3 regions of the Conexibacter sp. JCM 18997 genome follow, and region 1 is predicted to be linked to each of the others. Evidence: riboswitches for the same ligand, from Rfam matches in the RefSeq annotation. Region 1 holds a riboswitch; each other region holds the start of a gene.
What was found. A riboswitch is a leader RNA that binds a small molecule or an ion and turns the genes downstream of it on or off. The one in region 1 is predicted to bind cyclic di-AMP.
Positions count from the first base shown of each region.

Region 2: it holds a riboswitch for cyclic di-AMP, as region 1 does, so the genes downstream of both, ACZ5UI_RS13660 (hypothetical protein) here and ACZ5UI_RS26320 (septal ring lytic transglycosylase RlpA family protein) in region 1, are expected to answer to the same signal.
Region 3: it holds a riboswitch for cyclic di-AMP, as region 1 does, so the genes downstream of both, ACZ5UI_RS02095 (hypothetical protein) here and ACZ5UI_RS26320 (septal ring lytic transglycosylase RlpA family protein) in region 1, are expected to answer to the same signal.

Region 1 covers NZ_AP043885.1:5,248,116-5,250,365, forward strand. The annotation lists gene ACZ5UI_RS26315 (hypothetical protein) at 1-809, shown strand, start outside; gene ACZ5UI_RS26320 (septal ring lytic transglycosylase RlpA family protein) at 814-1,497, opposite strand; cyclic di-AMP (ydaO/yuaA leader) riboswitch at 1,492-1,656, opposite strand; gene ACZ5UI_RS26325 (hypothetical protein) at 1,683-2,114, opposite strand.
Region 2 covers NZ_AP043885.1:2,685,717-2,687,966, forward strand. The annotation lists gene ACZ5UI_RS13655 (PspA/IM30 family protein) at 1-520, opposite strand, end outside; gene ACZ5UI_RS13660 (hypothetical protein) at 588-1,202, opposite strand; cyclic di-AMP (ydaO/yuaA leader) riboswitch at 1,261-1,401, opposite strand; gene ACZ5UI_RS13665 (cell wall-binding repeat-containing protein) at 1,474-2,250, shown strand, end outside.
Region 3 covers NZ_AP043885.1:395,181-397,430, forward strand. The annotation lists gene ACZ5UI_RS02085 (c-type cytochrome) at 1-367, shown strand, start outside; gene ACZ5UI_RS02090 (TraR/DksA family transcriptional regulator) at 419-769, shown strand; cyclic di-AMP (ydaO/yuaA leader) riboswitch at 956-1,106, shown strand; gene ACZ5UI_RS02095 (hypothetical protein) at 1,107-1,664, shown strand; gene ACZ5UI_RS02100 (carboxymuconolactone decarboxylase family protein) at 1,867-2,250, shown strand, end outside.

The sequences.
Region 1 (2,250 bases):
CGTGCCTGGACCCGTCCACGCTGGGCGGCCTGGCCTGCTCGGCGGCCAACGGGCTGCCGTCGGTGATCGCGATCGTCGATCCCGGCGACCTGTCGATCGTCTCGCAGGTCACGCCGCCCGAGCCGAGCACCGGGCGCATCAGCGCCGCGGCGCTGGACGGGCGTGAGTACGTCTACGTGGCCGGGCGCGACACGGTGTTCCGCTACGCCTACGCGCGCGGCCGCCTGACGCTCGATCGCTCCTGGGGCCCGGTGACCTACCGCACGGGCGAGCAGACGCCGGGCACCGCCGCCGGCGTGATGGGCGACTGGGTGGTGATCCAGACGAACTTCCTGCCCTCGCCCCAGCCGCTGACGGTGACGGCGGTCAACGTGCGCGACAGCAGGCGCGTGTTCCACATCCAGCCCTTCGCCGATGCGCACGCGCCCAGCAGCTGGATCGTCTCCAAGGCCGCGCTGGACGCGGGCAACGCGACGATCGTCACCCACGACACGGCCACGCGGCGGATGGGCGCGCTGCGCCTGGACCCGCGCCGCGGGCTGTCGGTGCGCTGGACGCGGCGCCTGCAGTCGTTCGCGTTCACCGCCCTCGTCGGGCCGCCCAAGCGACGCGAGATCGTGATCCCCGACCTGCGCGCCGAGGGCGACGTGGTCACCTGGCTGGACGAGGCCACCGGCGCGCTCCACGCGCGCTCGGCGCCGCTGTCGGCGCAGCCCGCGCCCGGGAACATCGTCACGCCCGGCTTCGACGGGCGCTTCTACTACCTGGCGCCGCTGGGGCGCCTGTGGGAGCTGTCGCCCGGCGCCTGAGGATCTAGCGACCGTCGGCGGGCGCGTCGGCGACGGGGGCCCAGCCGACCGCGTCGGTGCCCTCCATGCCGATCGCCTGCGCGGCGGCCCAGGTCAGGTCCAGCGCGACGCCCTTGGCGTACGGGCCGCGGTCGATGACCGGCACCTCGACCGAGCGGCCGTCGAGGTACACGGCGACCATCGTGCCGCAGGGCAGCGTCTTGTGGGCGACGCCCATCGTCGTCTTCGACAGCCGCACGCCGCACGCCGTCTTGCGCCCGAACATGCCGTACCAGGTGGCGCGCGTGGGCTTGTAGACGGTGGCCGTGCCCGCGACCGCGTCGGCCGTCGCCGCGGTGGCCCCCGTCGTGTCGGGCACGGCGCGCAGCGCGTAGCGGCCGGCGGCGTCGGCCGCCCAGGAGACGGTGAACGCGCCGGTCTGATCGGCCCGGCCGCGGCCGATCGCCTCCCACGCGTCGGTGTCGGGATCCTGGCGCTCGACGCGCACGCCGGCGCTGGCCGCCGACGCGAGCTTGCCGGAGATCTTCACGGTGTCGCCGACCATCGCCCCGGGCGTCACGGTCAGGCCGCCGGTGTCCCCGAACGACGCGCCGCCCGTGGGCGCGGGCGCTTGGGCGAGGGCAGCGGAACCGGCCGTCAGCGTGGTGACGACGATCGCGGCAGCGATGGCAATGGGGCGCAGAAGCATGATCGGGCTGGCCTGCGGGGTTAGCTGACGGGCTCGCGACGCTGAGAGCGCCGCTACGGCTCAAGGTTGAGCCGACTCGCCCCATGCGGACACGGTCCGCGGTGGGTTCCCCGTCGCCGGTGTGGACAGATGCACACCGGCGTTCGGCAATGCCCAGGGAGCATAACCCCCTGAGATCTGGCGTGCTACTTCCCGCCCGGCAGCTTGGACCGCGCGGCCTTCAGCGCCTCGCGCCCGATCACCAGCCCGACGTGCGCGATGTCGTTGGCCGCGGCGACCGCGGTCTGCAGGATCTCGGCGCCGCTGGGCGGCTCGATCGGGCGGCGCTCGGACGGCGGCGCGGGCTCGGGCGGAGCCGGCGGGGTCGCCTTCGGCTTGGGCTTGGCGGTCGCCTTCGGCTTGGCGGCCGCCTTCGGCTTGGCGGTCGCCTTCGGCTTGGCGGTCGCCTTGGGCTCGGCCGCGGCCTTCGGCTTGGCGGCCGTCTTCGGCTTGGCCGCAGGCTTGGGAGCGGTCGCGGGCGTGGTGCCGTCGGCGCTGGCGCGTCGCGTGCTGCGACGGGCCGGGCGCGTCTTCGGCAGGCGCGAGAGAACGTCGTCGGAGTCGTCGTCAGCAGCCATGTCCTGAGCATTCTCGCGCAACGCCGCGGGAGCCGTCGCGGAGGGCACTAGGATGGAATCCACGCCCGCCCGCCAGGCACCAAGCTCACCCGGTCTGCGAGACCGGAAATCCGCACGGGTACGAGGCGATTGACCT
Region 2 (2,250 bases), 2.6 Mb from region 1:
CGCGCTGCATGGCCAGGCCGACGTCGGCCATCTCCTCGCCCACACCGGTGGCGGCCTCGGAGATCTGCACCCGCGCCTCGGCGGCGGAGTACTGCGCCTTGACGACTTCCTTCTTCGTGCGGAAGGACTCGATCTTCGTGCGCAGCTTCTGCTCGGACGCGATCAGCTTCTGCTGCTCGCCCTCGAGCTCGGTGACCTGGGCGTCGAGCGACTGCAGCTCGTTCTGGGCCAGCGTCTTGCGCTCGAGCGCGGTGCGCGCGAGCTCCTCGTTGCCGGCCGACAGCGCCTGGCGGGCCTGCGTGTCGAGCTTGACGACCGACTGCTGGAGCTTGTCGGCCTGCATCTGCAGTCGCTTCTTGGAGGTGACGACCTCAGCGATGCCCTTCTTGACGTTCTGCAGCAGCTCGAGCTGCTTCTGGTAGCTGTAATCGAGCGTCTCGCCCGGGTCTTCGGCCCGGTCGAGCATCTTGCTGATCTTCGCCTTGATGATGGTCGTGAAGCGGCCACTGGTGCCGGGCATCACTGCCTCCTGTCCGCGCGTCGTGGGTGCTGGTCGCCCAGCCTACCGACGCACGTAAAGCTGAGGCTTAGAAACCGACCGGGTGGCGGGCCTTGAAGCCCTTGGTGTTGCGCAGGACCGGGCGCCACTGCGGGCCGGAGTTGCCGGCCGGGTCGCCCGCGGCGCTGGTGTCGAGGCGCAGCCCGGCGATCACGACGAACGCGTGCCCCGGGTTGGTGTAGACGGTCACCCAGTCGCCCAGGCCCGCGTCGCCCCACTTCATGAAGGACGAGGAGTCCAGCGGCGTGCCGTCCAGCAGGCCGCCGCCCAGCAGCGCGTAGGACACGGTGCCCGAGCAGTCGTAGCCGCTGTCCTTCACGCGGGCGTGGCCGCCGCCGTACTTGTACGGCTTGCCGACGATCTCGTTCGCGGCCCAGATCGCTTCCTTGACCTCGATCGGCGCGTCGACGGGCGGGTAGGCCTTGCCGGCGAGGATCGTGGCGTCGGGCATGTCCGGCGTCTGGTTGGGATCGACCCCGAAGGTCGCGCCGCCGCCCGTGGTGGTGGGCGTGGTCGGCACCGTGGGCGTCGTCGTGCCCGTGGTCGGGGTGGTCGACGGGTCGGCCGGGGCCGGGTCCGTCGAAGGAGCCGCTGCTGCGCCTGCGGTGGTGCCCTTGGGGGCGGCGGAGGCCGGAATCGCCACGGCCAGGATGGCCAGAAGCGAAGCAACGATCGTCGTCACAAGGGCAAATGCCCGCACAGCTACCTCTTTCGTATGCCTCCGGGGTTAGCTGACGGGTTAGCGCGGAAAGAGCCGGCGCCTCTCCTTTCGGAGACTCACCCCAAACAACCTGGGTCCCCCGGTCCCCAGCGTCATGCTGAGAACTCGGCGTTGATCGCGGCACCGTAGCAGGTCGCACGGTTTGTTGCACCACGATTATGGGTACCGCGCGGAACGTCATCCTGGCGCGGCCTTGCTCGATACCGTCATCGACCTGATGGGTCGCTTCCTGAACCTCCGTGGCGCGTTGGCGCTCACCCTTGTGGTCGCCACCGCCGCCTCCACGGGGTGCGGCAAGGACGGCAGCCCGGACGGCGGATCGCCCACCAGCCCGCCCGCGTCGCCCTCGGTCGGCGCCGCGGCCGGCGACGAGGCGGCCGGCAGCGCGCTCGGCTTCCCGGCCTTCGCGACGAAGAACACCACCCGCGTGGGCGGCGCTGACGCGATCGCCGACGCCGCCGGCGTGGCCCAGGCGGTGTGGCCGTCGACCGGCCCCACCAGCCGCCCGCCCGCCGTGTCGCTGGTGCAGGCCGACGACTGGCGCGCCGCGGTCGCCGCCTCCGCGCTGGTCGCGCGACCGGTGCGCGCGCCGATCCTGCTGGCCGACGGCGAGGAGCTCCCCCAGGCCACCAAGGACGCCCTCAAGCGCCTGGCGCCCGCCGGCTCCGGCGTGCTCGGCGGCGCGCAGGTCATCAAGGTGGGCGACGTTCCCGCCACGGGCAACCGCACGACCGCGGTCAACGGCAAGGACCCGTTCGAGCTGGCCGCGGCCATCGACCGGATCGCGACGACCGCACGCGGCGAGCCGAGCAAGGCCGTCGTGGTGGTCGGCGCCGACGCGCCGAGCTACGCGATGCCCGCCGCCGCCTGGGCGGCCAAGTCCGGGGATCCCATCCTGTTCACCGCGCGCGACGAGCTGCCCGCCGCCACCGCGACGGCCATCAAGACGCACGAGCGCCCGCGCATCTTC
Region 3 (2,250 bases), 410 kb from region 1:
CCTTGCCTTCGGCGTTGGCCTCACGCTCCTCGTCGTGCTCGGCGCGATCGTCATCCCCACGGTTGTCATGGTCGACAACTCGGAGTCGAACGCCGAGGCGAAGGGCGGCGTGGACCTCACCGCGGCCGAGGTGCGCGGACGCGAGATGTTCGCGGCCAACTGCGCCGTCTGCCACACGCTGTCGGCCTCCAACGCGGTCGGTCGCGTGGGCCCGGACCTCGACACCCTGCGTCCGCCCAAGGCACTCGTGCTCGACGCGATCGCCAAGGGGCGCGCGCGCGGCATCGGCCAGATGCCGGCCGACCTGCTCAGCGGTGAGGACGCGCAGGACGTGGCCGACTACGTTGCGGCGGTCGCCGGGCACTGACCCGGAGATCTCAGCGGCGGTCGGAACCCGAACGCCAGGAGGAGATCGACCATGGACGAAGCCCGAGCGAAAGAGCTGTTGGCGGCCGAGCGTGCGCGCATCGAAGGCCTGCTGGCCTCGGCCAGCGCGCCCGACGCCGGCCCCGACGACGAGCCGCACCTGGAGCAGCACGTCGCCGACCAGGCCAGCGACCTGTACGACAAGGAGCGCGACGAGGGCCAGGCCGAGGACCTGCGCGACCGCCTGGCGGCGATCGAGCGGGCCGAGCAGCGGTTGGCCGACGGCACCTTCGGCACGTCGACGATCAGCGGCGAGCCGATCCCCGACGCGAGGCTGGAGGTCGTGCCCTGGGCCGAGCGCACCGTCGCCGAGCAGGCCACCTGGGAGCGCGGCGGCAACTAGTGCCCTGAGGTCCGCCGTGTCTGACGGCGGACCACCGCGGCGCTGACCATCCGGTCGGCAGGCCCGGGCTCACGAGGAAATTCGCCCAAAGTCCGGCCTGATCAGGGTCGGGCGGGCCTTGACATCTTCCGTGCAGGTTTCCAGAAGAAAACCGCTGTTGCAGGGATTTCCCGAATCGCTAGGATGGCCAACGTTCCGCTGAGTCGTCCCCGGCAATGAGGCCGGCCGATGAGCGGGGGACCCGATGCCGTCCGGGGCGAATCGCACAATGTGCGTAGCGCGAAACTCTCATGCGCGAGCCCGTCAGCTAACCCCGTAAGCCGTCAAGAGAGAAGCGATGCCCCACGCTGCCCGAGCCCAGGACTCCTGGTCCGACCCGCCGCCCCGTCGCCCCCGCCGTCAGGCTGCCGATTGGGCCTCGCCGGAAGATCTCGAGATCCTGAGCACGATCGGCCGCCCGCGGGAGGCCGACTGGTCCGTCCTGACGCTGGAGCGCGACGACGAGGCCGGCGACGCGTTCGCCGCCGACGACGACGCCCCCGCCACGGTCGACGCCGCGGCGATGGCCCGCCGGCCCATGCGGGTCGTCGCGTCCGAGCCCGAGCAGTCCTACGACGTCGAGCCCGACGTCGTCGCGCACATGCAGATCGCTCCCGCCGGCCCGGCCCCGCTGGACCTGCCGCCGCAGCGCGCCGCCAACGGCCGCCGCACGGTGGTCATCCGCGGCCAGGTGGCCGAGCGCGAGCGCCCCTACGCCACGACCGCCCAGCGCCACCGCCCGTCCCGCCGCCCGAGCGAGCGCGTCGGCGCCCGCCCCGACCGCGTCGCCCTGTGGGCGTTCGGCCTGGGCCTGCTGCTGATCCTCGTCGCGGTGCTCAGCGCCGCCGGCGCCTGACCGCCGCCGTCCATCCCGCGGCCGCACCGGCCGCCACACCAAGCCATCCGAAGCCCGCCACCGCAGCGGGTTGTCGTCGTCGTGTGATCGCGGTTGCGCACGTCCGCGCCGGGGCGTATCCTTACGAATCGTAAGGTGCTGAACCTTGTGAAGCGCCGGACCCTCTCCCTCATTCTCGAAGGGCCGCCCCATGAAGACAGCGATGAGCCGATTCCCCGTCCACGACGACCTGACCGCCCCGGAGGGGTCGCTGCCGGTGCTGCGCGGCGCCCTGGCCAGCGCCGGCCAGCTCCCGAACTTCCTCGCCGTCCTGGCCGAGTCCCCGGCGGCCCTGCGCGGCTACGCGCGCTTCCGTTCCGAGCTGCGCCGCGGCTCGCTGACGCTCTCGACGCTCGAGCGCATCTCGCTCGGCGTGGCCGAGCACCACGACTCCCAGCCGGGGATCGTGCTCCACACGCGCCTGGCCCGCAACGCCGGGCTGGGGCAGGACGAGATCGCCCGGGCCCGCGAGTTCAGCTCCGAGGAGCCCAAGGAGGCGGCGCTGCTCGCGCTCCTGCGCGCGCTGGTCGAGAACCCCGGCACCCCG